Regions from separate parts of the Photorhabdus stackebrandtii genome, predicted to be linked through region 2. Evidence: predicted binding sites of a transcription regulator. Region 2 holds the regulator's gene; the other holds the start of a gene.
The links. The regulator PhoB, encoded in region 2, activates phosphate uptake and scavenging genes when phosphate is short. The targets are predictions, from matches to a motif close to CTGTCATAAAACTGNCNNAT.
Positions count from the first base shown of each region.

Region 1: a site for PhoB is predicted at 2,293-2,312, ahead of pstS (phosphate ABC transporter substrate-binding protein PstS). Genes of this name have one in related genera too.

Region 1 covers NZ_PUJV01000010.1:78,098-95,032, forward strand. The annotation lists gene C5470_RS23625 (GreA/GreB family elongation factor) at 1-20, shown strand, start outside; gene ompR (osmolarity response regulator transcription factor OmpR) at 160-879, shown strand; gene envZ (two-component system sensor histidine kinase EnvZ) at 876-2,207, shown strand; gene pstS (phosphate ABC transporter substrate-binding protein PstS) at 2,420-3,460, shown strand; gene pstC (phosphate ABC transporter permease PstC) at 3,558-4,514, shown strand; gene pstA (phosphate ABC transporter permease PstA) at 4,516-5,400, shown strand; gene pstB (phosphate ABC transporter ATP-binding protein PstB) at 5,433-6,203, shown strand; gene phoU (phosphate signaling complex protein PhoU) at 6,218-6,937, shown strand; gene C5470_RS10845 (ABC transporter substrate-binding protein) at 7,091-7,927, shown strand; gene C5470_RS10850 (amino acid ABC transporter permease) at 8,007-8,744, shown strand; gene C5470_RS10855 (amino acid ABC transporter permease) at 8,746-9,489, shown strand; gene C5470_RS10860 (NCS2 family permease) at 10,000-11,331, shown strand; gene C5470_RS10865 (ArnT family glycosyltransferase) at 11,387-12,850, opposite strand; gene yihI (Der GTPase-activating protein YihI) at 13,041-13,544, shown strand; gene hemN (oxygen-independent coproporphyrinogen III oxidase) at 13,738-15,111, shown strand; gene ltaE (low-specificity L-threonine aldolase) at 15,406-16,464, shown strand.
Region 2 covers NZ_PUJV01000012.1:5,821-22,755, reverse strand. The annotation lists gene ribD (bifunctional diaminohydroxyphosphoribosylaminopyrimidine deaminase/5-amino-6-(5-phosphoribosylamino)uracil reductase RibD) at 1-765, opposite strand, end outside; gene nrdR (transcriptional regulator NrdR) at 772-1,221, opposite strand; gene secF (protein translocase subunit SecF) at 1,336-2,304, opposite strand; gene secD (protein translocase subunit SecD) at 2,315-4,162, opposite strand; gene yajC (preprotein translocase subunit YajC) at 4,190-4,522, opposite strand; gene tgt (tRNA guanosine(34) transglycosylase Tgt) at 4,617-5,741, opposite strand; gene queA (tRNA preQ1(34) S-adenosylmethionine ribosyltransferase-isomerase QueA) at 5,802-6,869, opposite strand; gene C5470_RS11895 (acyl carrier protein phosphodiesterase) at 6,975-7,595, shown strand; gene C5470_RS11890 (peroxiredoxin C) at 7,753-8,355, shown strand; gene ggt (gamma-glutamyltransferase) at 8,578-10,341, shown strand; gene brnQ (branched-chain amino acid transport system II carrier protein) at 10,481-11,809, opposite strand; gene phoR (phosphate regulon sensor histidine kinase PhoR) at 12,159-13,496, opposite strand; gene phoB (phosphate regulon transcriptional regulator PhoB) at 13,520-14,209, opposite strand; gene sbcD (exonuclease subunit SbcD) at 14,471-15,706, shown strand; gene C5470_RS11860 (AAA family ATPase) at 15,703-16,935, shown strand, end outside.

The DNA of each region.
Region 1 (16,935 bases), on a different contig from region 2:
GTGGTTTACCACTGAATTAATCATTTAGATTAATAACGTACGAAAATAAGTCCTATAGAAATTATCTTAAAATATATATATCTGGCTTCTATCTTTGGTTTAATCTTCTTCATAATGATAAATTTAGCAAAGCATGTAGTATTTATTTGGAGTTCAATAATGCAAGAAGGTAACAAAATCCTTGTGGTGGATGATGACATGCGCTTACGAATGTTATTAGAGCGTTATCTGACAGAGCAAGGTTTTCAGGTACGTAGTGCTGCTAATGCGGAGCAGATGGACCGCTTATTAACACGGGAATCTGTTAGCTTAATTGTATTGGATTTAATGTTACCTGGTGAAGATGGGCTTTCTGTTTGTCAAAGACTGAGAAAACAAAATAATCCGGTGCCGATTATTATGGTGACGGCAAGAGGGGAAGAAGTAGACCGTATTGTTGGGCTGGAGATTGGTGCTGATGATTATATTCCTAAGCCATTTAATCCTCGTGAGTTATTGGCGCGTATCCGGGCGGTATTACGCCGTCAGGCGAATAAATTACTGGGCATACCTGCTGAGGATGATGCAATTATTAATTTTGGTAAGTTCAGTCTTAATCTGAGTACCCGGGAAATGTTTCAGGGAGATGAACATATAGTGCTGACCAGTGGTGAGTTTGCCGTACTGAAAGTGTTGGTTTCTTATCCTGGTGTGCCGCTGTCCCGTAATAAGCTGATGAGCTTAGCCCACGGCCGGGAATACAGCACCATGAAGCGATCTATTGATGTTTTGGTTTCACGTCTGCGCCGTGTGATTGAAGAAGATCCTGCACACCCGCGCTATATCCGGACCATCTGGGGGCTGGGTTATGTTTTTGTGCCTGATGGAAGCCGTGTATGAAGCGATTGAGATTCTCCCCTCGCAGCACTTTTACCCGTACTTTATTCCTGGTCGTGGCTATGCTGTTTATCAGTCTGGTCACCAGTTACCTGATCGTTGTGAATTTCGTTATCATGCCAAGCTTGCAGCAGTTCAATAAAGTGTTAGCGTATGAAGTTCGTACTTTAATGGCTGAAAAATTGAAGCTGGAAGATGGATCTTTTCTGGTTATCTCACCGGTAGTGCGCCGGGAGATTTATCAGGAGTTGGGTATTGCGCTGTATTCTGAGTCTGATGCAGAGAGACAAGGTTTACGTTGGGCCAGGCATTATGATTTCCTGAGTGAGAAGATGAGTCAATACCTTGGTGGCAACGCTGATCTTCGCCTGGAAATCAATAAAGAGAGCCCTATACTTTGGCTTAATTCTTATTTGGCCCCCGATATTTGGGTCAGGGTTCCTCTGACTGAAATCGAGCAAAATCAATTTTCACCTATTTTCCGTTATACATTGGCAATTCTATTACTGACGTTTGGTTGTATCTGGCTTTATATCCGTTTTCAAAACCGGCCTTTGCTGGAAATGGAGTATGCTGCCAGACAGGCGGGTAAAGGGATTATGATGCCCACGGTGCGGGAAGCGGGTTCTCCGGAAGTTCGTGCTTCTATTCGTGCATTTAACCAAATGTCCGCAGGAATAAAGTCATTGGAAAGTGACCGGACGATATTAATTGCTGGGGTAAGCCATGATTTACGAACTCCACTGACACGTATCCGGTTGGCAACAGAAATGATGAATAAGGAAGATGCTTATTTGTCTGAGTCTATCAATAAAGATATTGAAGAATGCAATGCCATCATTGCGCAATTTATTGATTATCTTCGTACCGGGCAGGAAATGCCAATGGAATTCTGTGAACTTAATTCTATTCTCAAAGAGGTTATTTCCGCAGAAAATGGCTATGAGCAGGATATTGAAAATAATCTGTCTCTGCCCCCAATAACCGTTAACGCGAATCCGATTTCTATTAAACGGGCATTGGCTAATATGCTGGTTAATGCCAATCGTTATGGTAATGGCTGGATTAAAGTCAGTAGTGGTCAGACCGATGAGTTTGCTTGGTTTCAGGTAGAGGACGATGGCGCAGGAATTAAGCCGGAAGATTTGCCACGGTTATTTCAGCCATTTGTTCGGGGTGAAAGGGCGCGTAGCAACAGTGGGACGGGGTTAGGTTTGGCTATTGTTCAGCGAATTATTGATGCTCATGACGGGAAAATTGAAATTGGTACCAGCACCAGAGGTGGATTATCTATTCGTGCTTGTATTCCTGTTGTGGAAGATAATTTTTAATGGCCTGATGACAATCTCCAGCTTCAATTTCATGGCCTTTGGAGATGACAGTTTTATGTCAGCATCAGGCTGAATTTGCATTGCGCTGTCATAAAAATGTCATAATTAAGACATTTTGCTGTAACTAAACTGACCTATTTTCCCTTCTGCACCTTTTTTAATCTGACGAACACATTTCTTTGTTGATTCTCAATATCCCATTAGGAGGGATTATGAAACTGACGCGTACCACTGTAGCCGGCATAATGGCAGCGACGTTTTCTCTGATAACCCTACCTGTATTCGCTGCTTCCAGCTTGACGGGGGCAGGTGCGACATTTCCCGCTCCGGTGTATGCCAAGTGGGCAGATTCTTATCAAAAAGAGACAGGTAATAAAGTCAATTATCAAGGCATCGGTTCTTCCGGTGGCGTAAAACAAATTCTGGCAAATACCGTTGATTTCGGTGCTTCCGATGCGCCCTTATCTGATGAAAAATTAGCGGCTGATGGTTTGTTTCAATTCCCGACGGTCATCGGCGGGGTCGTGCTGGCGGTTAATATCCCAGGTATTAAATCCGGTGAATTAACACTGGATGGTAAAACGTTGGGTGATATTTATTTAGGTAAAGTGAAAAAGTGGAATGATCCGGCGATTACTAAATTGAATCCGGGGGTAAAACTGCCGGAGCAGGATATTGCAGTGGTACGTCGTGCGGATGGCTCCGGTACCTCTTTTGTGTTTACCCGTTATCTCTCTAAAGTGAATAGCGAGTGGAAAGAAAAAGTCGGCGCAGGTTCCACAGTAAGCTGGCCTGTTGGTTTAGGTGGTAAAGGCAATGATGGCATTGCTGCATTCGTTCAGCGCCTGACGGGTTCCATTGGTTATGTTGAATATGCTTACGCTAAACAGAACCATCTGGCTTATACCAAACTGATATCCGCAGATGGCAACGTTATCAGCCCGACGGAAGAGAGTTTCAGCGCCGCCGCGAAGAAAGCGGAATGGCACAAAACCTTTGCTCAGGATTTGACACACCAGCAAGGTGAAAACGCGTGGCCGATTACTTCCACTACATTTATTCTGGTTCACAAACAGCAGAAAGACGCCGTCAAAGGGGCAGAAATACTGAAATTCTTTGACTGGGCTTACGAGAAAGGTGGTAAGCAGGCGAATGATCTGGATTATGCAACCCTGCCCAAAGAAGTGGTTGAGCAAGTTCGTGCGGCCTGGAAAACCCATGTAAAGGATAGCAGCGGTAAGATTCTGTATTAAATCGTGTTGATGGCAACGGTTTGAAGTATCGATTAAATTTGTAGTTTTGATTTCTCCCCCGTTAAAGGGGGAATTTACCCGGATGAGAATAAGCTCTATGGCCGAACAAAAAACGGCAATAAAAGCACCCAGTAAAAACGGCGATATTATTTTCAGCGCACTGGTTCGGCTAGCTGCGCTGATGACTTTGTTTTTGCTGGGAGGCATCATTATCTCATTGATTATTGCCTCCTGGCCTAGTATCCAGCAGTTCGGCATCTCTTTCCTCTGGCATAAAGAGTGGGATGCCCCGGCAGAACAATTTGGTGCATTGGTGCCTATTTACGGTACGTTGGTCACTTCGTTGATTGCCCTGATCATTGCGGTGCCTGTCAGTTTCGGGATTGCACTGTTCCTGACGGAACTGGCACCTAACTGGCTGAAACGCCCGCTTGGTGTAGCAATTGAGTTGCTGGCCGCGATTCCAAGTATTGTTTATGGAATGTGGGGATTATTTGTGTTTGCACCTCTGTTTGCCACCTATTTCCAGCAGCCAGTTGGCAATGTCCTTTCCGGTATGCCAATTGTGGGTGAACTGTTCTCCGGTCCTGCCTTTGGCATCGGCATTCTGGCGGCAGGTGTCATTCTCGCTATCATGATTATTCCTTATATCGCCTCGGTTATGCGTGATGTATTCGAACAAACCCCGGTGATGATGAAAGAATCCGCTTATGGCATCGGTTGTACTACCTGGGAAGTTATCTGGCACATTGTGTTGCCTTACACCCGCAATGGTGTGATTGGTGGTGTCATGCTGGGCCTTGGCCGGGCGCTGGGGGAGACAATGGCAGTGACTTTTATCATCGGTAATACTTACCAGCTTGACAGTTTCTCACTGTTTATGCCGGGTAACAGTATTACTTCTGCGCTGGCGAACGAATTCGCTGAATCTGAATCTGGCTTACATACCTCGGCATTAATGGAGCTTGGTCTGGTTCTGTTTGTGATCACCTTTATTGTGCTGGCGTTGTCAAAATTAATGATCATGCGTCTGGCGAAGAATGAGGGGCGTTGATATGGCAACAATGGATGGGCAAAAGCCGATTGATGCAAAGGCGCGTAGCCGTAAACAGGCATGGCGCCGTCAGAAAAATCGCTTCGCTCTGCTATTATCAATGGCGACCATGTTGTTTGGTCTGTTCTGGCTGGTGTGGATTCTGTTCTCCACCATCACCAAAGGCGTCGATGGTATGTCGTTGGCGTTGTTCACGGAAATGACACCGCCACCGAATACCGAAGGTGGTGGCCTGGCAAATGCCATTGTGGGGAGTGGCTTGTTGATTTTATGGGCGACGATTATCGGTACTCCGCTGGGGATCATGGCGGGTATCTATCTGGCTGAGTATGGCCGCCGTTCATGGTTGGCAGAGGTGATCCGCTTTATCAACGATATCTTGCTGTCAGCGCCTTCTATTGTCGTCGGCTTGTTTGTTTACACTGTCGTTGTAACGAAAATGCAGCACTTTTCCGGTTGGGCTGGGGTGATCGCCTTAGCGTTGTTGCAAGTGCCGATTGTCATCAGAACCACTGAGAACATGCTGAAACTGGTTCCTGATAGCTTACGTGAAGCAGCCTATGCCTTGGGAACACCTAAATGGAAGATGATTTCGGCCATCACGCTGAAAGCCTCAGTATCTGGCATTATCACTGGTGTGTTGCTGGCAATTGCCCGAATTGCCGGGGAGACAGCGCCGTTGCTGTTCACCTCTCTCTCAAATCAGTTCTGGAGTACTGATTTGAGTCAGCCAATCGCCAACTTGCCGGTCACTATTTTTAAATTTGCGATGAGTCCATTTTCTGAATGGCAGCAACTGGCGTGGGCAGGCGTATTATTGATAACCCTGTGTGTATTGCTGATTAACATTGTAGCGCGTGTGCTGTTTGCTAAGAAAAAGCACTGACTGATATTTTCAACAGAGAGAAGTAAATGAACATGGCTAATGATATCGCTGGCAGTAAAATTCAGGTACGTGATCTGAACTTTTATTACGGCAAATTTCACGCGCTGAAAAACATTACGTTGAATATTGAAAAGAATAAAGTAACGGCTTTTATCGGTCCGTCTGGTTGCGGTAAGTCTACGTTGCTACGGACTTTCAATAAAATGTATGAATTGTATGGTGAGCAGCGGGCAGAGGGAGAAATTTTGCTGGATGGCAATAATATTCTGACTGATAAACAGGATGTGGCGTTGCTGCGTGCCAAAGTGGGAATGGTATTCCAGAAGCCGACGCCATTCCCGATGTCTATTTACGACAATATCGCGTTTGGTGTCCGTCTGTTTGAGAAACTCTCAAGAGCAGAAATGGATGAACGTATTCAGTGGGCTTTAACCAAAGCTGCATTATGGAATGAAACCCGGGATAAACTGCATCAGAGCGGATACAGTCTGTCTGGTGGTCAGCAGCAGCGTTTATGTATTGCCCGTGGAATTGCGATCCGTCCGGACGTTCTATTATTGGATGAGCCTTGCTCTGCACTTGATCCGATTTCTACCGGTCGTATTGAGGAGCTGATCAGCGAATTGAAATCTGAATATACCGTGGTGATTGTGACTCACAATATGCAGCAGGCCGCGCGTTGCTCAGATCATACCGCGTTTATGTACCTTGGAGAATTGATTGAATTCAGTGACACAGACACATTGTTTACCACACCAAAAATGAAACAAACTGAAGACTATATTACCGGTCGTTATGGTTGATTACGGGGCGTAACATGGACAATCTGAATCTCAATAAACATATTTCTGGTCAGTTTAATGCTGAACTGGAGCATATCCGTACTGAACTGATGGTGATGGGTGGGCTGGTGGAAGAACAGCTCTCTAAGGCGATTACCTCGATGCATAATCAGGATGCAGAGCTGGCTCGTGAAGTGATTGAGGACGATCATAAAGTCAATATGATGGAAGTCGCTATTGATGAAGCATGTGTTCGTATCATTGCCAAGCGCCAGCCGACGGCCAGTGATCTGCGGCTGATTATGTCAATCTCGAAAACCATTGCTGAACTGGAAAGAATCGGAGATGTGGCAAAGAAAATTTGCCAGACGGCACTTGAGAAATTCTCATATCAGCATCAGCCACTGTTGGTGAGTTTGGAATCGCTTGGTCGCCATACCATCCAGATGCTGCATGATGTTTTAGATGCTTTTGCTCGCATGGATCTGGAAGAAGCTATTCGTATCTATCACGAAGATAAAAAGGTGGATAAAGAATATGAAGGCATTGTCCGCCAACTCATGACTTATATGATGGAAGATCCCAGAACCATCCCAAGTGTGCTGACTGTCCTGCTCTGTGCACGTTCTATTGAACGGATTGGCGACCGTTGCCAAAACATCTGTGAATTTATTTTCTACTATGTCAAAGGGCAGGATTTCCGGCATGTAGGTGGTGATGAGCTGGAAAGGTTGCTGACTAAAGATAACAAGTAACTTGCTGACAATGCTGGCGTTTTTTGCCGGCACTGTTTTATCTTATAATTCTTAATAGTTATAAATATAGTTTTTTATATTATTTCCTGCACTATAGTGAAATTGATAGCTTGTGGTGATTAATAAACATTTAATTACCGTCAGGAGTTTTCAATGAAATCCCGTGTTCTTGTTACGGCGTTGCTAGCTGGGTTAGCACTGGTTACTGGTGTTGCGAAGGCCGATAAACTGGATGATATTAAAAAAGCCGGCACAGTGCGGATCGCTGTTTTTGACAGTAATCCGCCGTTTGGTTTTATTGACCTGCAAACCAAAAAACTGGCGGGTTATGATGTGGATATCGCAAACGCGATTGCTAATGATCTGGGTGTTAAACTGGAACTGCGTCCAACTAACCCGGCAAACCGTTTGCCACTGCTGGCATCAAAGAAAATTGATCTGATTGCTGCCAATTTTACGGTAACGGATGAGCGTGCTAAACAAGTCGATTTTTCAATCCCTTATTTTGCCACCGGGCAAAAATTTATTGCCCGTAAAGGCGTTCTGAAATCTCCGGATGACATTAAAAACTTACGTATCGGTGCTGATAAGGGAACGGTACAGGAAATCACTCTGCGTGAGCATTATCCGACAGCAAAAGTCATCTCTTATGACGATACGCCTCTGGCATTTGCTGCGCTGCGTAACGGCAATGTACAAGCAATCACTCAGGATGACGCTAAACTGGTCGGTCTGCTGGCTAACGTACCGGCAGCACAAAAAGCGGAGTTTGAGATCTCTCCTTTCAGCATCACCCGTGAATATCAGGCCGTGGCTGCGTCAAAAGGGGAAGAGCGCTTAGTTGAAGCGGTGAACCAAACGCTGCTGAAATTGGAAAAAGAGGGTGAAGCAGAGAAAATTTATAACCGCTGGTTTGGCCCGGAGACCAAGTCGTCTCAGCCGCGAGGTGACTTTAAGTTTGCGCCTTTGGAGCAGCAAGCTAAGTCCTGATAAGTTAAAACTTCGGTAATCAGCCCCGCGCCTTGTGTTGCAGGGTTTTACCATTGGTAATGTTTGGTAATCGTAAGATATGTTTGAGTTATTTGTTACAGAACACTTGCTTGCTCCCCAATATCTGGCGTGGCTTTGGCAGGGTTTCCTGATTACGCTATGGATATCCGCTTGTACCGTTGTGGCTTCCACGTTGCTGGGCTTTGTTCTGGCTGTTGCCCGTGACAGCCAACTAAAAATTCTCCGTTGGCCGGTAACGGCTTACACCACCCTATTTCGTAATACGCCTCTGCTGGTGCAATTGTTTTTCTGGTACTTTGCATCAGGGCAAATACTGCCGCAAGAGGTAATGTTCTGGTTGAATACACCTCATGAAATCAATCTGTTAGGTCTATCATTGGTATGGCCTTCGTTCGAATTTCTGGCTGGATTTATCGGCTTGACCCTCTATACAGCCCCCTTTGTCGCGGAAGAATTACGGGCAGGTATTCAGGGCGTAGGGCGTGGGCAAAAATATGCGGCTCATGCATTGGGACTGACTGGTTGGCAGGCAATGCGATATGTCGTACTGCCGCAGGCATTGAAGATAGCAATGCCGCCATTACTGGGACAGTATATGAATATTGTGAAAAACTCGTCGCTGACAATGGCGATTGGTGTGGCTGAACTGTCATACGCTTCTCGTCAGGTGGAAACCGAAACACTGAGGACATTTGAAGCATTCGGTGTTGCGACGGTGCTGTATATCGCCACGATTGCGGTCATGGAAGGTTGGGGACAATGGCGTCAACAACAAGCTATAGCAAGAGGATATTAAAATGGATTTTTCAGTTATTGCAGAAAACTGGCGCTACCTACTATTAGGAACCTTTCCTGATGGCCCTCTTGAAGGCGCAGCGTTGACATTAGTTATTAGCCTGATGGCGGGTGCGATTTCTATTGTATTAGGTACAGTTGCAGGCGTTGCTTTGGCAATGCTGAAAGGCTTCTGGGTTAACCTGTTAGCCGCAGTATTGGGTTTTTTCCGTGCAATTCCCGTCATTATGCTGATTTTCTGGACTTACTTTCTGCTGCCTGTGATGCTTGGTATGGAAATTCCTGAAATTACTACAGTGGTTTGTGCTCTGGCGTTGATCACCTCCGCTTATCTGGCTCATGGGGTGAAAGCGGGAATTATTGCGATTGGTGCGGGTCAGTGGCAGGCAGGGTTATCATTAGGTTTTAACCGTTGGCAGGTACTTTGGTACATTGTTTTGCCACAGGCATTACGTATGATGGTACCTTCTTTTATTAATCAATGGATCGCTCTGATAAAAGACACTTCCCTGGCTTATATTGTTGGCGTGGCAGAACTGTCATTCTTGGCAACTCAGGTTAATAACCGCAGTATGGTGTATCCGACAGAAGTCTTTTTATTTGTCGCGTTGATTTATTTTGTGATGTGTTTGACACTGGAATTGACAGCAAACTATATTGTTCGCCGTTTTTCTCTGCAACGTAGAAAAATATCTATTTTCCGTTTTTGGCGGAAAGAAAAATTAATCTTGGCTCCTCAGTGTTAATTTTTTATTTAATTATTTTTACTTACGGTATAATCTCCCTATTTTAATTATAGGGGGATTTTTAATATTAATTTATTTTTCCTGATTTTATATGATAAAAATATATTTTCACCTTGAAATATAGACAATAATTTTAAATAAATAAGTGGTTCTATGGAAATAATAGAAAGTCGTTGAAATAACAGAATAAATAATCTTTTCAGATAATATGTTGGTGATTAACTTATAAAATATTATAATAAATCTGATATTTATTGTTGCTTATTAGATTTACACCTTCTGGATTACAAAAGTATTCGATATTTTAATAGACTTTTATTGTCTGTGGTTAAAAGCCTGTTTCAGGATTATTTCTCATATTTCCTCAATAATCATAGTGTTGTGTAACTGATTGATTATCGGCGTAGCAATCGTTTCCTTTTTTGCCAGATTTATATGACTCTTCTTGCCTGTTTGTTATACGATAAGTCGAAAATTTCGCAATTTTTTTGGAACAAATAACTTATGAGTATGATGATTCCCAGCGCTGAAAACGCTCAGGGCTTACTTGAACGTGTGTTCAAATTGCAAGAACACAAAACGACGGTGCGGACTGAGGTGATTGCCGGGCTGACCACGTTTTTAACTATGGTTTACATTGTCTTTGTTAACCCGCAAATTCTGTCGGTTGCGGGTATGGATATCAAAGCGGTGTTCGTGACAACCTGTCTGATTGCCGCTCTGGGCAGTATTATGATGGGATTGCTGGCAAATCTGCCGGTTGCAGCCGCACCTGCTATGGGGCTGAATGCATTTTTTGCTTTTGTGGTTGTGGGTGCAATGGGTGTTTCATGGCAGGTTGCTATGGGGGCTATTTTCTGGGGCGCTGTTGGGTTCTTGCTGTTGACAATTTTCCGTGTCCGTTATTGGATGATTGCAAATATCCCGCTTAGTTTGCGGGTAGGGATTACCAGCGGTATTGGCTTGTTTATCGCCATGATGGGGCTGAAAAATGCGGGTATCATCGTACCTAATCCAGACACTATTGTTACCGTGGGTAATTTTGCTTCGCATAATGTCTTGCTGGGGGCGTTGGGCTTTTTCATTATTACGATTCTGGTGGCCCGTAATATTCATGCAGCTGTGTTGATTTCCATTGTGATCACCACGGTAATTGGCCTGATATTGGGGGATGTAGAATATAACGGGATATTTGATTTACCGCCAAGTGTGACGACGGTTGTTGGTCAGGTTGATATTGCTGGTGCGCTAGATATCGGTCTGGCAGGGGTTATTTTCTCTTTTATGTTGGTTAATTTGTTTGACTCCTCTGGTACTTTGATTGGGGTAACAGACAAAGCTGGACTGGCGGACAGCAATGGTAAATTTCCGCGTATGAAACAGGCGCTGTATGTGGACAGCCTGAGTTCGGTTACTGGTGCCTATATTGGCACTTCTTCCGTTACGGCATTTATTGAAAGCTCCTCTGGTGTTTCTGTTGGTGGCCGTACTGGGCTGACAGCGGTGGTTGTGGGAATTTTATTCCTGCTGGCTATTTTTATTTCTCCATTGGCGGGAATGGTTCCGGCTTACGCCACTGCCGGAGCATTGATTTATGTCGGGGTGCTAATGACGTCCAGTCTCACCAGAGTGACATGGAATGACTTAACCGAATCGGTTCCGGCATTTATCACCGCAGTAATGATGCCATTCAGTTTCTCAATCACAGAAGGCATTGCTCTTGGCTTTATCGCCTATTGTGCAATGAAAGCAGGAACTGGCCGCTGGCGTGAAATCAGCCCTTGTGTGGTGGTGGTGACATTGTTATTTGTGCTGAAAATGGTATTTGTGGATGCACATTAAAGGCGGATGAAGTGTTGAAAGCCTGTTAAATCAGGCTTTCAAATTTCAGAGAAAACTACTGATATTTTTCCGGTGACACAAAACCTACGCAGATTGGTATTGGTTTCGTTTCAGGTTCAGGCTGGAAAAGAAACTCTTCAGTACTCTTTATTTTCAGTTTTGGCCAGTCTTGCAAAACGCGGTGAAAATCTTCCTGCTCACAGGTTTTACCCTTTCCTCCGATCAAAATAGCGCCGTCACGTATAATATCGCTTGCTTTAACATGACGGTTATAGATATTTGGCACTTGCTCTTCCAACGTCCAAGGTTGGATCGTGTCTGGTTGACTTGGTGCGTAGAACGTTAGCCACTGATGCAAGTATTCGCCCCCGACATAATGCAATGGTGTTGAATAGAGCTGTTGCCAGCGTTGATCCAGTTGCCAGGAAAAATCTTTGATGCCTTCAAATTCATGGCCGGCACCGCGGACATTAGCGGCCATAACAAAAACATATCCCATCAAAACCAATACTGCGGTAACTGCCAGCCCGCGTAGAGTGCTGAGTAATGATTTTTGTGGAAAACGGGTAATAGAACCGACCAACAGCGCTGATGAAACAGACATAAAGGGTTGCAGCCATTCAGTCATTCTTCCGCCTTTATTGAATGAGAACCAGCAATAGATAATCAGCAATGGTAACAGAATAACCATGTTTGCCAGTCGGCCCGGTTGCTCTTTTGGCCAGCCAATACGGCCTCCAAGGGTGTAGATAATGATGCCAACAATAATCAGTGGATAAAACACGGATAATAACGATCTGGTAGTATGCAGATTGAAACCGCTATTTATCTGTGAATCTACCCATTTGAAAGCAGCAAAATCATTGTTCCACAGCCACCAAACGTTAGGCAGTACCAGCATAAACCAGATAACCAGGGCGATATAGAGAGCCGGCTGGCGGTAACATTGACGAACTCTGGGTACAAACAATGTCAGTAGAAAAACTGAGCCGACCAGTGCCAGGGAAGAGTATTTCCCCATCGTCGCCAGCCCGGAACTGAGTGCAAATGCTATCCACCAATGTGGGTTGTCATATACCGCCCGCAGGAAGAACAGCATAATCCACGGCCATAGCATAATCAGTAGATAATTATCATTGTAAGGGATAATATCAAAGTTGATAATACCAGACAGGTTTAATGTCAGCATGGCGAGCCATGCCAGCTCTTTTTTTCCTGTCAGCCGGAACGCCAGATGCCATACACCAAGCATACCAATAGCGATAGCGATAAAGTGTATGAAGTACCAGTAAAAACTTAATGAAATACCGCTTATATGGATAGCAGGCAGTATCATTGCGCCCACCAGCCACGGATTTTTAGGTGATCCCCATTCTCCGTTTTTACCCCAATTCAATGCTTCAACGGCATCATAGGGGACGGTTGGATCAAATGAGTAACCCACTATAATCCATAACAAAGCATAACTAATTACCCATAAATAGACGGGTTTGTAGGAAGAAGTATCAGAAAAAAGCATATCAATTCATCACTTATTGAAAGCCGAGACTATTAGAATATTCGCGGGTGGTTAAACCAATCATGAATAATAAGGGACTTTAGCTAGATTTTTAAAGAGAAAGAATCATCTGTGGCGCTTTTCTATACGTGTGGTTTCTGCTAGATTTCGCCGCAGCAATACCCTGATAAACCAAACTGAGTAATGGGCTATGAACCAGTTAAAGAAAAAAGCACCGGCGAAAGCATCTGCTGGTAAACAGAAAAGAAAAAGCCGCGAAGAATTGAATGCGGAAGGGCGTGAGCGTAAGCGCCAGAAAAAGCACAGTGGTAATCCGGCAGGTAGCCGTCATAAGGAAAAAAGTAGCGACAAACAACAAACAGGCAGGAAGCAGCGTGATCCACGTCTTGGCAGTAAAGTGCCTGTTCCACTGATTATCGGAGAGACGCCGGTGAAACCTGTGGCGGCCAAAGCTAAAGCTGAGACAAAGCCCCGCCTGTCGCCGCAGGAAGAGCTGGCAATGCTGGAAAATGATGATCGTTTGGATGCATTGTTGGAACGTTTGGAAAATGGTGAAAAACTGTCTGAAGAAGATAACGTCTATGTTGACACCACACTGGATCGCATTGATGTCCTGATGGAAGAGTTGGGGATTGAGCCAGGTGAGGAAGAAGAGAAGCCAGATGACATTATGCAACTGCTAAAAGGCAATTAATTTAATCCTCCATGATTAAAGGCGGATTAACCTTGATAACCACACTATTAGTATGTTATCTGCTGTGGTTATTGGGTAAACTATGGCGATTGTCGCGGCGTAAAATCCGGTTGCGCAGAGTCACCACGGCGCAACACATAAAACACTTGCAAGCGTTGCGCTTTGGTAGACAGAAACATCGGAAGGAATGAGAATGTCTGAGCAAGCCATAGTTTGGGATCTGCCTTTGATCCAGAAATACAATTACTCCGGCCCCCGTTATACTTCATACCCTACGGCGCTGGAATTCAATCAACAGTATGATAATGCAGCGTTTATGCAGGCTGCTGCCCGTTATCCTGAACGACCGCTTTCTCTCTACGTTCATATCCCGTTTTGCCATAAACTCTGTTATTTCTGTGGTTGCAATAAACAGGTGACTCGCCAGAAGCATAAAGCAGAGGAATATCTGCAACGGCTTGAACGTGAAATCCGTGAGCGTTCGAAACTGTTTTCTGGCCGTAAAGTTAGCCAGATGCACTGGGGTGGCGGTACACCAACCTATCTTGATAAAGACCAAATCAGTAAATTGATGGGAATGTTGCGTAATCATTTTGATTTTCTGTCGGATGCTGAAATTTCTATTGAAATCGATCCGCGTGAAATTGAACTGGATGTGATCAACCACCTGCGCAGTGAAGGTTTTAATCGTCTGAGCATGGGAGTGCAGGATTTTAATAAAGAAGTACAGCACCTGGTTAATCGTGAACAGGATGAAGATTTCATCTTTGCTCTGGTCGCACGAGCCCGTGAAACCGGTTTCAATTCCACCAGTATTGATCTGATCTATGGTTTGCCGAAACAGACACCTGAAAGCTTTGCTTTCACTCTGAAACGAGTATTAGCCTTATCTCCGGACAGAATGAGTGTTTTCAATTATGCTCATTTACCGAATTTATTTGCCGCTCAACGTAAAATTAAAGAGCATGATTTACCGAGTGCTGAACAAAAGTTAGATATTTTGCAGGAAACCATCGCAACACTGACAGGAAATGGTTACCAATTTATCGGCATGGACCATTTTGCACGTCCGGATGACGAGTTGGCGGTCGCTCAGAGGGAAGGGAAGTTGCACCGCAATTTTCAAGGTTATACCACGCAGGAAGAGTGTGATCTTCTGGGAATGGGCGTTTCTGCTATCAGCATGTTGGGCGATAGTTATTCTCAGAACCAGAAAGAGTTAAAAACCTATTATGCGGAATTAGAAAAACAAGGGCATGCCTTGTGGCGTGGTTTAATCTTGTCTCGGGATGATTGTATTCGCCGTGATGTTATCAAAGCGCTGATCTGTAATCTCCGGCTAAATTTTGCTGATATTGAGCAACAATATGGGTTGAGTTTTTCCGGGTATTTCGCGGAAGATTTGCAATTATTGACACCATTGGTTGAGGATGGGCTGGTGGAAATGGATGAAAAACAGATCTGGGTGACGCCGCGAGGTCGGTTGCTTATTCGTAATATTTGTATGTGCTTTGATATTTATTTGCGTCAGCAGGTTCGCCAGCGTCAGTTTTCGAGAGTGATTTGATTATTTGGTTTAATTAGGTTTATATCGCTGTTTTGGCGGGTATTCTATATGTAAGTGACCTTATTCATTCTATCCTGCTTTATGCCAAGTTTTTACTCTGCTGATGTTTTGATACTTTTCAGTAAATTATACCAGGGATGTTTTATGGTAGAAATTATATTATCTCTTACGGTTAATACAGGATCTGACTAAAAGCATAAGTAGGTATGGTTATGACATTGTCAGATATATAAAAGATTATCCTCTGGCTATTTAAGCAAAATAGTTTTCCAAAATAATATACAGGAGCCACCTATGATTGATTTACGTAGTGATACTGTTACCCAACCCTGTGAGGCTATGCGTGAGGTCATGGCATTAGCAGAAGTGGGTGATGATGTTTATGGCGACGATCCTAATGTTAATCAGCTTGAACACGAAGCTGCTGTATTGGCTGGCAAGGAAGCTGCGCTGTTTCTGCCTACTGGTACGCAAGCTAATTTGGTGGCGTTGCTTACCCATTGCCAGCGAGGTGATGAATATATTGTGGGTCAAAATGCGCATAACTACCTGTATGAAGCGGGTGGAGCTGCCGTATTGGGAAGTATACAGCCGCAGCCGATTGATATGGCGGCGGATGGCACATTGCCTCTGGATGTTGTCGCCAGTGTTATCAAACCAGACGATGCTCACTTCGCCCGGACCCGTTTACTCAGCATAGAAAATACACACGATGGTAAGGTACTGCCACTGGCATATTTGCAGCAGGCCAGAGTTTTTACGCAGGAGAAAGGCTTGGCATTGCACGTTGATGGGGCACGTATTCTCAATGCGGCTGTGGCGTTAGATGTGCCACTGAGTACTCTCTCTCAGTATTGCGACACTCTGACCCTCTGTCTGTCCAAGGGGTTGGGAGCGCCAGTGGGTTCTTTACTGTGTGGTGATGCAGAATACATCAAGCAGGCACGGCGTTGGCGCAAAATGACTGGGGGTGGAATGCGTCAGGCGGGAATATTAGCTGCCGCAGCGCGTTATGCATTGCAGCATAATGTTCAACGGTTACGTGAGGACCATGATAATGCCCAGTGGCTGGCTGAACAATTGAGTGCGCTGGGTGTGGAAGTTTTGGCGCCTGGGGCACAGACTAATATGGTATTTTTACGCATACCAGCGCATGAAGCCGCGCAGTTGGGACCTTGGATGAAAGAACGAGGTGTGATTTTGAGTGTAGATTCTGTCACTCGCTTAGTGACACATCTTAATGTTTCCCGTGCTGATCTTGAGCGACTGATTACGTTGTGGCGTGAGTTTCTTACTGTTGCTGAATCTGATAAGCGTGAGAATGTGACTGAAACTCGTGCTATTTATGGTTAAAATTCTGGTTATAAGCAGTTAAGTAAAGTCAGCTCTGAGGCACGTAGATTCAAATGGGTTTTTGGGGAAGGAGTAGGTAATTAACACTGCTGCTACGTTTAGCAAAAAGCCTACTGAACTGCGTGCCTTGAATGTTTCATAGCTCTGATTGAGCAGGTGCTTAATAAGTTTATTAGCACTTATCAACGGGGATGGGCGGGATTTCATTTTGTTTTCCCTGCTATGTTTAATTCATTTCTTAGCGATTTTATACTCCACTTATTTTATATTGAATTAATCTGACATAATTATTTAAAAGTGTGAATGGAGAGATATAAAAGATTTTATATAATGGATGGATTTAACTCAATAAATGCAATTTTTCAGATGGTATATATTTTACCTTCTGTGGTTTTAAACCTCAAAAATTAAATACGGGAAAAGGAAAAACGATGAGATTTACAAAAGCTGCTTAATAAAGACTATTCATTT
Region 2 (16,935 bases):
AGCAAGCCAACAATGGCCGGGTTGTTGTATGACCTGATGCTGCGGGGTAACACGGTTCTGACTATCAACAATAACACGCACTGGTTGACGAAGAGTTTCTTTAGGATAAACCGCCTGAGTTTCTGCATCCAGTTCATTCCAGCGAACAGTCAGGCCAGGATCATCAGCCAGAATAGTACTGCTGGAACTCAGAATCGCACTGCACTGAGCACGGAATTTCTGCACATCATAACGAGCCTGAGATGAGGTAATCCATTTGCTTTCTCCAGAAGCCAACGCAGTTCGTCCGTCAAGAGAAGCCGCCATCTTCAACTGAATATACGGAAAACCTGTACGCATCCGCTTCAAAAACCCTTTGTTGAGGGATTCCGCCGCCTCCATCATCAGCCCATGTTCGACTTCAATACCCGCCTGTTGTAGCTTATAAAACCCTCTTCCCGCGACCTGCGGGTTAGGATCCTGCATAGCGGTAATCACACGGCTAACGCCGGCAGCAATCAAGACATCGGCACAAGGCGGTGTTTTACCGTGATGGCTGCATGGCTCAAGAGTGACATAAGCCGTTGCCCCTTTGGCTTTATCTCCGGCCATGCGCAAAGCATGGACTTCAGCATGTGGCTCACCAGAACGTAAATGAAAACCTTCCCCAACAATCTGCCCATCACTCACAATCACACAACCGACATTAGGATTAGGTGATGTGGTAAAACATCCCTGACGCGCCAATTCGAAAGCACGCGTCATATATTTTTCATCGTTATTCACTACTTATTAATCCTGTAATTTAGCAATCTCTTCGCCAAATTCACGAATATCCTCAAAGCTGCGATAGACGGAAGCAAAACGGATATAGGCGACTTTATCCAACTTCCTCAATTCATCCATTACCAGATTACCAACCATTTTAGATGGAATTTCCCGTTCACCGGTAGCACGTAACTGAGATTTAATACAGCTAATCGCGACTTCTACATCATCAGAACTAACCGGACGTTTCTCCAGAGCTTTTTGCATACCTCGGCGCAGTTTTTCTTCATCGAATGGCTCCCGGATATCATCACTTTTTATCACTCTCGGCATAACTAACTCAGCCATTTCAAAAGTGGTAAATCGTTCATGACACTCAAGACACTGGCGACGCCGGCGCACCTGCGAGCCATCCCCCACTAAACGGGAGTCAATCACTTTGGTATCAACAGCAGCACAAAATGGGCAATGCATATCTCTTCCTGATGGTTAGTCCGAACTCAGTTTACAGTTTACCTTAATCTAAACAAAAAACACCCTGCCAGCTGGATACTCACAGGGTGTTTGAACAGCATTAAGGCAGAATAATTAAGGCAATAAAGATGGCTGATCAGCCCCTTCTTTCTCAACCTTTTGCTGGATCATGTGTTCGCGCTTCATACCCAGTTTCAACGCCAATGCGGAAGCAACATAGATAGAAGATATCGTACCGATAGAAACACCGATTAACATCGCCAGCGAGAAGCCTTTCAGCATTGCACCACCGAAAATATACAGCATCAGCACAACCAGTAAGGTGGTCGCAGAAGTCATGATGGTACGGCTCAGTGTTTGCGTCAAAGAGACGTTCATAATTTCATACGACGTACCCCGGCGGATCTTACGGAAGTTTTCACGGATACGGTCAGAAACCACAATACTGTCATTCAATGAGTAACCGATAACGGACATCAGCGACGCCACAATTGTCAGGTCAATCTCGATATGAAACAACGACAGAACCCCGAGCGTGATGATGACGTCATGCGCAAGCGCAAGAACCGCCCCCAACGCCAGACGCCATTCAAAACGGAACCCAACATAAATCAAGATACAGATAAGCGCCGCCAATAGCGCCATCGCCCCATTTTGGGCAAGTTCAGCACCGACACTTGGCCCAACAATTTCAACACGATTTACACTCGCATCTTTATCAACGGAGTCATTGATGACTTTAATAACCTTCTTACTCAATTCCTCATTCGCAGCACCCATCAGCGGTGGCATACGCACCATCACGTCACGGCTGCTACCAAAATTTTGCAACAGAGGATCTTCAAAACCCGCTTTCGCCAGGCTATCACGCATCTTATCCAGATCAGCCGGTTTACTGAGTTTAATTTCAATTACCGTTCCACCAGTAAAATCCAATCCCCAGTTAAACCCACGGGTTGCCATCACAAAAACAGAAGCCACTAACAGCAGCAACGAAATTCCGAAAGCAACGTTGTCCCAGCGCATAAAGTCATGGACTTTACGACCGTAGTTCAATTGTTCAACAGTATAATCCTGTGCCACAACGAGCTCCTTAAATTGACAGCTTCTTAATACGCTTACCGCCATATAGCAGGTTCACGATAGCCCGGGTACCTACAATAGCGGTGAACATAGAAGTGGCGACACCAATTGACGTTGTTATCGCAAAGCCTTTAATTGACCCTGTACCAACAGCGTAAAGAATGATCGCAGTAATCAGCGTAGTCAGGTTGGCGTCGATAATACTGGAGAAAGCGCCTTTATAGCCTTCATGTATCGCTTGCTGTATGGTACGGCCATTACGCAGCTCTTCTTTGATACGTTCGTTGATCAGTACGTTAGCATCGACTGCCACCGCCAGCGTCAGAACAATACCCGCAATCCCCGGCATAGTGAGCGTAGCCCCCGGCAACAGAGACATAACACCGACAATCAGCACCAGGTTCGCCAGCAGCGCGCTACTCGCAATCAAACCGAATTTACGGTAGTAAATCACCATAAACAAAATTGATGCGATAAGCCCCCACAAACAGGCTTCCAAACCTTGCTCGATATTTTGCAAGCCAAGGGTTGGCCCAATGGTACGTTCTTCCACAATCTGAATCGGTGCGATCAGAGCACCGGCACGCAGCAGCAAGGATAACTGACGGGCTTCAGTTGCATTAGAAATACCGGTGATACGGAAATGACTCCCTAGACGAACCTGAATATTGGCGATGTTAATCACTTCTTCATTTTTGACTAACACAGCCCGACCATTAGCATCTTTCTTACCACTGTCTTTATATTCCACAAACAGCGTTGCCATTGGTTTACCAACGTTATCCTTTGTGAAATTAGACATCGCGGTGCCACCGGCACTGTCCAGTGAAATATTCACTTCCGGACTACCATACTCATCCGTACCAGAGGTTGAATCTGTAATATGATCCCCGGTCAGAATAACACGCTTATATAACACAACCGGGCTACCATCACGGGTATTTTTCACCTCAGAATCACCCGGGACACGACCTGATGTAGCCGCAGTAGAGTCAATACTGGTATTGACCAAACGAAATTCCAGGGTTGCTGTCGCGCCAAGAATTTCTTTAGCGCGGGCAGTATCCTGAATACCCGGTAACTCCACCACGATACGGTCAGCACCTTGACGCTGAACTAACGGTTCGGCCACCCCCAGTTGGTTAACGCGGTTACGCAGAATGGTAATATTTTGCTGTACCGCATAAGAACGGGCTTCACGTTGACGTTCATCACTCATCACCGCTTTCAGGGTATTATTAGCTCCAACACTGAACACTAAATCACGGTGACGATTGGTAAGATAGCTCTCCGCATCAGAACGGGCTTTTTCATCACGGAAGCGGAGCTCTACACCGTAATTATCAATTTTGCGGACAGTGGAATAAGGAATACCTTTTTCACGTAAATCAGTACGCAGGCCATCAATATTCTGCTCTTGCAGTTTGCCTAATGCGGTTTCCATATCCACTTCCATCAGGAAGTGCACACCACCACGCAGATCAAGACCCAGTTTCATTGGCTCTGCGCCAATCTTACCCAGCCAGGTTGGTGTTGCTGGCGCCAGATTCAATGCCACCACATACTGATCGCCTAATGCAGACATCAGGGCTTCACGGGCACGAAGCTGAATATCAGAATTATTGAAACGAGCAAGAATTACACCATTTTCCAGCGCAATAGATTTACTCGTGATTTGATCTTTCTCTAAAACATTACGGACTTGGTCCAGCGTTTGCTCACTGGCGGCAATGCCTCGCGCGCCAGTGATTTGTACAGCCGGATCCTCACCATAAAGGTTGGGAAGTGCATAAAGCAAACCGATGAGGATCGCAGCGATCAGCATCAGATACTTCCACAAAGGATAACGGTTTAGCACGGCAGTTCCCTTCGGGAAAATCAGAAATTACAGAGCCTTCATTGTACCTTTCGGTAAAACGGCAGCGACGAAATCACGTTTAATAGTCACCTCAGTGGTGTCATTCAGTGCTAAAACAACATAACCCGTATCAGCAACTTTAGTTACACGACCAATCAAACCACCATTGGTCAGAACCTCATCACCTTTGGAAATAGAATCCATCAGTTTTTTATGTTCTTTCGTACGTTTCTGTTGTGGACGCAGGATCATGAAGTAGAAGATCAGACCGAAAACAACCAGCATGATGATCAGAGAATATGGACTTCCCTGAGCCGCCGGTGCGCCAGCAGATGCCGTTGCTTCAGAAATAATACTCATTAAACTTTTCCCTCATTGTTATCAAAATCGATAGTAATCAAAAAAACAACCGCAATATGCTATACACACTGAGGTCAGTCAATCACCAATTAAGTCAAATATTTAATAGCGGAACGGGTTTACCAATCCGCTGATAAAAATCTTCAACAAATTGTTCAAGATTACCTTCTTCGATGGCTTTACGGATCCCAGCCATTAGACGCTGATAATACCGCAAATTATGGATAGTATTCAGCCTTGCACCGAGAATTTCGTTACAACGATCAAGATGATGCAAATACGCCCGACTATAATTTTGGCAAGTATAGCAGTCACATTGCTCATCCAACGGTGAAATATCTTCTTTATGTTTAGCATTACGGATCTTAATGACACCCTCGGTGACAAAAAGATGACCATTACGGGCATTACGGGTTGGCATTACACAATCGAACATATCAATGCCACGACGAACCCCCTCCACCAAATCTTCTGGCTTTCCCACCCCCATCAGATAACGCGGTTTGTCCTGCGGGATTTGCGGGCAGACATGTTCAAGAATACGGTGCATATCTTCTTTAGGCTCCCCAACCGCCAGACCGCCTACAGCGTACCCATCAAAACCAATCTCTACCAGACCTTTTACTGAGATATCACGTAAATCTTCGTAAATGCTCCCTTGAATAATACCAAACAAAGCATTTTTATTCTGTAATTCATCAAAACGCTGACGACTGCGAGCTGCCCAGCGCAAGGACATCTCCATCGAACGTTTCGCATAATCCCAATCAGCAGGATATGGCGTACATTCATCAAAAATCATCACAATATCAGAACCCAAGTCATACTGGATTTCCATTGATTTTTCCGGGCTAAGGAAAACAGGCGTACCGTTAATTGGGTTGCGGAAGTGTACACCTTCCTCTTTGATCTTACGCATCGCGCCAAGACTGAATACCTGAAAACCGCCTGAATCCGTCAAAATTGGGCCATGCCATTGCATAAATCCATGCAAGTCACCATGAAGTTTCATGATTTCCTGCCCTGGACGCAGCCACAAGTGGAAAGTATTACCAAGCAGAATTTGCGCCCCGGTTTCTTTCACTTCTTCCGGTGTCATGCCTTTTACTGTGCCGTAAGTCCCCACAGGCATAAATGCCGGCGTTTCCACAACGCCACGTTCAAAAACCAGACGGCCGCGCCGAGCTTTACCATCAGTAGTTTGTAATTCAAATTTCACTTAACCTCCAGGCACCAGATAAACAGTCTGATGCTGATTTCATACATTAATTACAATAAATTAAGAAACTTTTTCCTTGCAAGCCAAAGGATTACGGCGAATAAACATGGCATCACCGTAACTAAAGAAACGGTATTTTTCTGCCACCGCCTCTTTATAAGCGCTCATAGTATTTTTATAACCAGCAAATGCAGAAACCAGCATAATAAGTGTCGATTCCGGCAAATGGAAATTGGTAATCAGCGCATCAACAACCTGATATTCAAAACCCGGATAGATAAAAATCTGCGTATCATTAAAAAATGGCGCAATTAACCCATCCTGGCAAGCTCTTGCTGCGCTTTCCAACGAGCGGACTGACGTTGTTCCGACAGCGACAACCTTATTACCCCGGGCCTTACATGCCAGGACAGCATCAACCACATCCTGCGGCACTTCAGCATATTCAGCATGCATAATATGGTCTTCAATGGTTTCCACACGCACTGGCTGGAAAGTACCGGCCCCTACATGCAAGGTAACAAAAACCATTGCCACCCCTTTTTCACGCAGGGCTTCCAATAATGGCTCATCAAAATGGAGACCCGCCGTTGGCGCGGCTACTGCGCCTGGGCGTTCACTGTATACCGTTTGATACAGCTCGCGGTCCGCCTCTTCATCAGGACGATCAATATAAGGCGGCAAAGGCATATGGCCGACATCATCCAGAATGGACAGCACATCACGCGGATCATCAAAACGTATTTCGAACAGCGTGTCATGGCGGGCCAGCATCGTCGCTTTAACGTTCTCACAGTCACCTAGCAACAGCTCTGAGCCCACTTTTGGCGCTTTGGAAGCGCGCACATGTGCAAGTACTCGCTTATCATCCAACACCCGCTCAACCAGAACTTCCAGTTTACCGCCGGTGGCTTTCCGGCCAAAAATACGCGCGGGTATGACTCGGGTATTATTGAAAACCAACAAATCTCCGGCATTCAGCTTATCAAGAACATCCGTAAAAACACCATGCGTTAACGCCCCTGTTTCACCATCAAGGGAAAGCAGACGGCAACCACTGCGTTGCTCTTGAGGGTAATGAGCAATCATTTCGTCAGGAAGTTCAAAAGTAAAATCGGAAACTCGCATTGTATTTAATCATTCAGAAAAAACAGGCGGACTAGTCTAGTGCCGCAGCTCTAAGGGTGCAACAAATAAGCACATAACTTCGCTGATTTATATTATAATCGCCGGATGAATTTTCTCGCTCACCTTCATTTAGCTACTCTGGCTGAAAGCTCCCTGTTAGGGAACCTGATGGCGGATTTTGTTCGCGGTAATCCAGAGGGGCAATACAGCGCTGACGTAGTTGCAGGCATTCGCATGCATCGACGGGTTGATGTATTAACAGATACCCACCCGTTGGTTACTCAAGCTCGTCACCTGTTCAGTGACCAATATCGACGAGTTGCGCCAATTACATTAGATATTATTTGGGATCACTTCCTTTCCCGATATTGGGATAAACTGGTTCCCGCTTACTCATTACCGGCATTTATTCACCGTGCCCGCAATCAGATAGAACCCCACCTTTATAAAACTCCCGAAAAATTTCAGGAAATGAATGCGTTTTTATGGTCACAAAATTGGTTGATCCGCTATGCGGATCTTACATTTATCTCAAATGTATTAAATGGTATGGCCCGAAGACATCCCAGATTATCTGCTTTATCGGGATCATTTCAGGATATAGAACAACATTATTCTGACCTTGAAGCATTATTCTGGCAATTTTATCCCTACATGATGGAAAAAGCGGAAAATAAAGATTTTTATAACCTTTCCCAAATGAAACTGGAAACCTTACCCAATTAACGCAGGTAAAGCGTTACAGTAAAGAAAATAAAAATAAGGTATTGATAGGTAAAATCTATTGCAAAAATTAGTATTTTACCCTTTATTGATGTACGCTAATTCCTTATTCTACATCCAATTTTCACATAAACCCCAGTTAAAACTACAGGAGTAACTCATGGTTCTGGTAACTCGTCAAGCCCCTGACTTTACAGCAGCAGCTGTCCTTGGCAACGGCGAAATAGTTGGGAATTTCAACCTGAAAAAACACCTGAACGGTAAACCTGCCGTTATCTTCTTCTGGCCAATGGACTTCACTTTCGTATGCCCTTCTGAGCTGATCGCATTCGACCACCGCTACGAAGAGTTCAAAAAACGCGGCGTTGAAGTTGTCGGTGTTTCTTTCGACTCTGAATTTGTCCACAACGCATGGCGTAAAACTCCTATTGATAACGGTGGTATTGGCGAAGTTAAATATGCAATGGTTGCCGATACTAAACGTGAAATTCAAAGAGCATACGGCATTGAGCACCCAGATGCGGGTGTAGCTCTGCGCGGTTCTTTCTTGATCGATAAAAACGGCATTGTTCGTCACCAGGTTGTTAACGATCTGCCACTGGGTCGTAACATTGACGAAATGCTGCGTATGGTTGACGCACTGCAATTCCACGAAGAGCACGGCGATGTATGCCCTGCGCAGTGGGAAAAAGGCAAAGAAGGTATGGGCGCATCCCCAGACGGCGTAGCTAAATACCTGTCTCAGAACGCATCTAAACTGTAACCTGAAACGTTACCCATATTCAGACCAGTTGGTTTCTGCCAACTGGTTTTTTTATCGCTAAAATTCCTCGTTTTGCAACCTCACGCACAAAAAATAAACCTTACCAATAACTATCACCTCTTATAATTAAATTTACAATTGGTTAACATTAAAATTCGTGTAAATAAAACAAGCACTTCCACTTTATAAAAATCACCCCGCAAAACGACAGGAGTTCACAACATGTTAAAAACATGGAAAACACCACTGGCAATAATATCCTTACTCATCTCTTCTCATCTTTATGCCGCTTCAGAACCCGCCGTTGAAGCTAAGAATGGCATGGTTGTCTCGGCCCAACATCTTGCTTCACAAGTTGGTGTAGATATCCTCAAAATAGGTGGAAATGCTATTGATGCAGCTGTTGCTGTTGGCTATGCCCAGGCCGTTGTAAACCCATGCTGCGGCAATATCGGCGGCGGCGGCTTTATGACAATTCATCTGGCCGATGGCACAGATACTTTTATTAACTTCCGCGAAACTGCGCCAAATGGGGCAAGTGCCAATATGTATCTGGATAAAGAAGGCAACATTATTAAAGGCGCCAGTTTATATGGCTACCGAGCTGCCGGAGTGCCCGGAACCGTGATGGGACTGGACAGTGCCCTAAAAAAATATGGCAAATTGAGCCGTAAACAGGTCATGGCGCCAGCAATTAAACTGGCACGTGAAGGTTATATACTGACCCGTGCAGACACAGACATTCTGGACACATCAATCAAACGTTTCCGCAACGATCCAGAAGTAGCCCGCATTTTCCTGCGTAAAGATGGTTCCCCTTATCAACCGGGCGACAAGTTGATACAAGCCGATCTGGCAAATACACTGGAATTAATTGCCAAAAAAGGACAAGAAGCGTTCTATCATGGAGATATTCCTAAACGAGTCGCAGAAGCAGCTAAAAAATCAGGCGGCATTATTACCGAAGCCGATTTTGCCAATTATAAGATCTCAGAAACAACCCCCGTCACCTGTAGCTATCGCGGTTATAAATTTATCTCTTCACCGCCACCCAGTTCAGGAGGGGTAACAATGTGTGAAACCCTGAATATTCTGGAAGGCTACAACCTAAAAGAGATGGGGTTCAACTCTGCTGATTACATTCACACACTGACAGAAGCAATGCGTCATGCCTATATGGATAGAAATACTCACCTTGGCGATCCGGAATTTGTCAAAAACCCAATCGATCGTTTACTGAGTAAGAGCTATGCCGAATCTCTGCGTAAAAAAATAAAACCAGGGGAAGCAACATCATCAGAAAATGTTCAGCCGGGTATTGAACCACACGAGAAACCAGAAACCACACACTATTCTATTGTCGATAAAGAAGGTAATGCAGTTTCAACCACTTATACAATCAATGGGCTTTTTGGTGCTGTCGTTATCGCACCTGGAACCGGTTTCTTCCTTAATGATGAAATGGATGATTTCACAACAAAAATTGGGGAAAAGAATCTGTATGGACTCGTTCAAGGTGCGACTAACTCTATTGCCCCCGGTAAGCGTCCACTATCATCAATGAGCCCGACACTCGTCACTAAAGACAATAAGATATTCCTTGTTCTGGGCTCACCCGGTGGCTCCCGTATTATCTCTATCACTCTGCAAACGGCCTTAAACATCATTGATCACGGTATGCCTCCTCAGGAAGCAGTCAATAGCCCCCGTATTCATCACCAATGGTTACCAGATGAAGTTTATTATGAACAACGTGGTGTTTCTAAAGACTCACTGAATTTACTGGAAAAAATGGGATATAAGATGGTGGAACAAACACCGTGGGGAGCAGCCGAGTTAATTATGGTTGGTTTACCAAAAGCCGCTGGCGTTTCAAATGCAGGCCATTCGGGTAATGATGCTGCCGTATCTGGTCAAGTTCGTGAAAACTATTTCTACGGCGCCAATGATGTTCGACGCCCGGCAGGCGCTGCCATTGGTTACTAATAATAGATAGTTCAGGAAGCCAGCAATATATAAAAGAAGGCCAAAATAGCGGGATGGAATACCTTTCTCAGACACTCCATTCCGCGCTTTCTCTAACCATCTGGCAATGACGAACAGTCAAATAAACAGACCGCCATTACTAATGACTTTGACTTTCTCGTGTATTAGGACGTCCCCAAATTCGATCATAAGCACCAAACACAACCAGAACCAGCAGAGATGGTGCTAACCAAGCCAATCCTTGATCGGCCAATGGTAAACGAGTTGCCCAGTTTGGTAATAAATACACCAGAGTTTCTGATGACTTGATAGCATCTAAAATACCAAACAGCAGACTGATCAACATAGCCGAAGCCAAAATACGACTGAAATTATTCCACCAGCGCAGAGTAAAACTCAGAACAATCAAAACGATACAAGGTGGATAAATCGCAGTCAGCACCGGAATAGAAATATTGATCAAATGACTCAAACCAAGGTTAGACGTCAGCATGGAGAACAAACCAAGGATCAGAACCAATGAACTATAAGACAAAGGCAGATAACGGCTGAAAAACTCAGCACACGCACAAGTCAATCCAACCGCAGTTACCATACAGGCAATAAAAATCAACGCAGCAAGGAAAAGAGTGCCAACACCACCAAAAGTATGCTGAACATAGGCATGCAAAATTACAGCGCCATTTTCCGCATGAGGAATTAGTGATCCACTGCCAGAACCCAATTTGAACAGAGACAGATAAACCAGCACCAGACCAAGCCCGGCAATCATCCCAGCCCACATTGCATAACGGGTCAACAATGACGATGAAGCAACACCTCTTGAACGCGCCGCATTAACGATAACAATACCAAATACCATAGCGCCCAAGGTATCCATCGTCAGATAACCATTAACGAAACCACTGGAGAATGGGATTTGCTGATAAGCATCAATTGCAGGCATTGAGGTACCTGCGGGCCAAAGTAAAGCGGCAACACCCAGTATACCTAACGCCAGCATCTTAATAGGCGCCAGCACATGCCCAACAGTATCAAGTAAACGACCAGGGTACAGCGAGACAGCAATCACCAGGGCAAAATAAATCAGACTGTAAATAAAGAGCGGTAATTGACCTGAACCGGCAAGGGGAGCAATACCCACTTCAAAAGAAACCGTTGCCGTACGTGGAATTGCAAATAAAGGGCCAACAGCCAGATAACAAACCGCCGCAAGCAGCAAACCCGCAGCCTTACCAATAGGTGAACTCAGCTCTTCAATACCACCGCCTACTTTTGCCAACGCGATAATTGTAATTACTGGTAAACCAACCGCAGTGACTAGAAAGCCTAACGCAGCCACCCAAACATATTCACCCGATTGTAATCCCACCATAGGAGGAAAAATAATATTTCCCGCCCCGACAAACAGGGCAAAGGTCATAAACCCTAATGCCAAAATATCCTTAGATGATAAACGATGTGTCATAATGATTATTAATGTTTTATTACCATTTTAATGGCTTGAATAATATAAATACTACCAATAGTTAACCCCACATTGGCAATATCGAACCCTAATTTAACGATTTATTATCAAAATGATACTCACTGATATCTGTCCAATACAGAATTATTATGGTTATCATAGATAGAATCGCCAGCAACTGCCCACAAGTAAAACTTTTATAGTACCAGAAGGCAATAGATAAACCAAAATGCAGAGTTATATACTGCACTCTTTTTCAAAACTAGTGATTGCTGTTAGCTATCATTGAATACACACTATATGATTTGCGTTTTTTTTAACCTGTAAAGCTAATAATTAATTGCGAAGATTAATTATTACTTTTAATCAAACTATTCTTATCTCTTTTACTGGTTATTCTATCCGGTACAATCAATCTTGACGGTAAAGTAAAATTAAAAGTTGTTCCTTGTCCTATTTCACTGGCGATTTCAAGGTGGGAATGATGATGATGTAAGGCATGTTTAACAATAGCAAGGCCAAGGCCGCTTCCACCCGTTTGTCTGGAGCGTGCTTTATCTACCCGATAGAAACGTTCGGTCAAACGGGGTAAATGTTCTGCACTGATACCTGGTCCATTATCTTTCACGATAAACTCGGCACCGTGGGAGTTCTTTTTCCAACTGACATCAATCTGCGTGCCTTTCGGGGTATGATTAACCGCGTTATAAACCAGATTAGACATTGCACTACGAAGCTGCTCTTCATTGCCGAAAACTTTCAGTTGTTCACCAATATCAAAATTAATTTTATAACATTCATTACCAAGCGCAGCGGCTTCCTGACGCAATACCTTAAGCATCAGAGGCACATCAACTATTTCATTTATATCAATCTGAGGAGCAGCTTCGATTTTGGAAAGCTGCAACAATTGCTTCACCAGACTATCCATCCTCCGGGTTTGCTCCTGCATCGTATTCAGTGCCTTATTACTCAGCGAACCAGACACCTCCTGATCCTGCATAACTTCCAGATAACCCTGCAATACAGTTAAAGGGGTACGCATTTCATGGCTGACATTCGCAAAAAAGTCACGGCGGGCATTTTCCAGGGCCCGTTTCTGTGTCACATCCCTGGCAACCATTAATAGTTGATCCTCAGAGTACGGCATAACCCGAAACTCAACAGTAAAACCATTATTTAATTCTATTGATAACGGGCGTGCAAAATCCCTGGAGAGCATATACCGATTAAAATCAGGATAGCGAAGTAAATTAAAAATAGGTTGACCATTATCCTCAGGCCAACGGAACCCCAATAAATACTGGGCCAAACGGTTACACCAGAAAATATTACCCTCGGTTGTCATCATAACAATAGCATCTGGCAATAACTCAGCACCACTACGAAACCGTTTGATCAATAGCGCCAGTTCACGACGCCGTTTCCGGTTCCGTTGCTGCATCTGGTAAATGCCGTAGAAAATGGGCTCCCACCCGCCTCTTCCCGGCGGTGGCAACATACTGCGATCTAACCATAACCAATCCGAAAGTTTCAGCAAATTATAGCCATGCCATATCAGCGCCAAAAATACCGCAGCAAACAAACACCAGGATAAATGACCAACAAACATCGACAGAATTAATGCAGGCAAGCAAAAAAGAAACAGTTCTGAAACCAGTTTTTTCCAAGATAAACGTTCTAACACATCAGGTTCTCCGGTGCGCAAACTCAGTAACGGGTAGAAAAACGATAACCAGTACCACGAACGGTCTGCACCATTTTATCATGACCACCAATCTCTAATACTTTACGTAAACGGCGAATATGGACATCGACAGTTCTGTCTTCGACATAAACATTGGCTCCCCAAACATAATTGAGCAACTGTTCACGGCTGTAGACCCGCTCAGGATGAGTCATAAAGAAATGAAGTAATTTAAATTCGGTCGGTCCCATATCCAGAGCCAGATCCTGGCTGGTCACGCGATGAGAAGTGGCATCCAAAATCAAGCCATCCATTTCAATGATATCTTCCATCACCATAGGCGAAATACGCCGCAATACCGCTTTGACTCTGGCAACCAGTTCCTTAGGAGAAAAAGGCTTGGTTATATAGTCATCTGCCCCGACTTCGAGGCCACGAACCCGATCTTCCTCTTCACCACGTGCCGTCAGCATCATCACCGGAATATCACGGACATTATTATCCCGTTTCATTTGCTTGATTATCTGCAAACCGGAACCACCGGGGATCATCCAATCCAGTAACACCAAATCAGGATAGGGTTCAGATAAACATGCCAAGGCGGAATCATAATCCTCCGCCTCTACCGGCTGATAGCCATTTTTTTCCAGTACAAAACAGACCATCTCACGAATTGGAGCTTCATCTTCAACGACCAGAATACGTCTTGTCATGGTTAATCCTGTTAATATATTGAGAAAAACGCGACTGAGTTTGAAAAGCATTATGCGTCAGCTTTATGACAGATTTATGAAATCCTGCCTCGGTTATCCTTCACCTGCAAACTGTTTCGCAATAATTAATTTAAACAACTGTCATATTTCATTATGAATGCGAGGCAACTCGGAAATATATTCACGAAAGCGGATTTACAAGCGACATCCAGAATATAGCCATTATAATCAACATTCACTTTAACCCATTGCGGTGGCACTATGCGTATTATTCACACTTCGGACTGGCATCTTGGTCAATATTTTTTCACAAAAAGCCGGGCTGCTGAACATCAACATTTTCTGCGTTGGCTGATTAAACAGGTTGAAAATTACCAGGTCGATGCATTAATTGTTACCGGAGATGTATTTGATACCGGCTCGCCGCCCAGTTACGCCCGCGAGTTATATAATCGCTTTGTTGTTGAACTGCAACCTACTCGCTGTCAGTTAATTATCTTGGGTGGTAATCATGATTCCGTGGCAACGTTGAATGAATCAAAGGAACTGCTTTCCTGCCTGAATACCACCGTCATTGCGAATGCTGACGAAGATCCACAAAAACAAATAAAAGTGCTCAATACCAAAGAAGGCAATATCGGCGCCATCCTCTGTGCAATCCCTTTTCTGCGACCAAGAGATATTATGACCAGCCAGTCGGGCCAGTCAGGAGAACAAAAACAACTGGCATTACAGGAAGCGATTGCAGAACACTATGATCGACTCTATCAGCAAGCATGTAAATTACGTGATGAGTTGAATTTACCCTTACCTGTTATTGCCACCGGGCATCTAACCACCGTTGGCGCCTCTGCCACAGATTCAGTCCGGGATATTTATATTGGTACACTTGATGCCTTCCCAGCGCAAGCTTTCCCACCGGCGGACTATATTGCACTTGGGCATATTCACCGGCCGCAACTCGTCGCCAAATCTGAACATATTCGCTACAGCGGTTCCCCCATACCACTCAGTTTTGATGAAGTCGGGCAGGAGAAAAGTGTCTGTTTAGTGGAATTTACCCAAGACAAATTGGAATCCATTAAACTTTTACCCATTCCTCAATATCAGCCTATACAACTTATCAGGGGTAATCTGCAACAAATTGAACAACAGTTACAAACGTTTAATGACTATAAAGGTGAGCGACCCGTCTGGCTGGATATTGAAGTTGCCACACAAGATTACCTCCACGATATCCAAAAAAGAATTCAATCAATGGTTACAAAACTTCCTGTCGAAGTCATTCTGCTGCGGCGTAGTAAAACACAACGGCACAATATGCAGGTACAAGAAAACAGAGAAACCCTGACAGAACTCAGCGTTAATGAGGTTTTTACCCGGCGGCTTGAGCAATCAGAACTTGAAGATGAAGAACACAAAAAACGTCTGACCACCCTTTTCGAACAAACACTGAATAATCTCTATCAGGATAAAAACAAGGAGGAACAGGCATGAAAATTCTGAGTCTGCGGCTGAAAAACATTAATTCATTACAAGGTGAATGGAAAATTGATTTCACAACAGAACCGTTTGCCAGCAGTGGTCTGTTCGCAATAACCGGCCCTACCGGTGCGGGTAAAACCACATTATTGGATGCCATCTGCCTTGCTCTTTATCACGAAACACCGCGATTGACAGTTTCGGCATCACAAAATGAGCTGATGACCCGCCACACAGCAGAATCCCTGGCTGAGGTTGAGTTTGAAGTGAAAGGTGTCGCTTACCGCGCTTTCTGGAGCCAACGGCGAGCGCGCAACCAGCCGGACGGCAATCTGCAAGCCCCGAAAGTGGAACTCGCATTCAGCAGCAACGGCAAAATTCTGGCAGATAAGATCCAGGATAAGAAAGAGAAAATTATCGAAATTACCGGATTGGATTACGGTCGTTTCACCAAATCCATGCTGTTATCCCAAGGCGACTTCGCTGCTTTCCTCAATGCCCAACCCAATGAACGGGCTGATTTATTAGAAGAATTAACCGGTACTGAAATTTACGGTACTTTATCCCAGCAAATTTACCAGCAACATAAAGAAGCCCAGTCAGAACTGGGTATTCTGCAAGCCAAAAGCTTTGCTATTGATTTGCTAACGGAAGAGCAGCATCAACAATATCTCGAGCAACAGCAACAACTCGTTGATTCTGAATCACGACTGAATCAGCAGATAAAAACCCTGCAACATTCGGATCAATGGTTGATCCGTGAGGAAGAACTTCAACAAGTTGCTACTGAAAATCATGCTGCTTTGCAACAAGCAAAAAACACGTTTACCCATGCAGAGCCGCAACTGCAAAAACTGACCAACAGCGAACCAGCAGAAATACTTCGTCCATTATTGGATGAAAAGAACCGAACTCTACATGAGCATCAGAGAATCAGTAAGCAGTTGGAAGATATGCGCCAGCAATTTCAACAGCAGCAGCAAACACTCACACCGATACAACAAAAAGTGACTAATGCAGACTCTGCCAGAGAAGCACATCAACAACACCGGCAACAACAAGAAAAACTGATATCAGAACAGGTGATCCCATTGGATCAGCAGATTGATGGTCAGATTAAAGATCTTAATCTTACTCAGCAACAAATCAGCGAACAGAAAACAACGTTTGAAAACAATGAGCAGCAATATGACGCGGCAAACCAACACGCCCTATCATTAACCAGTCAAAGAAAACAACTGGAA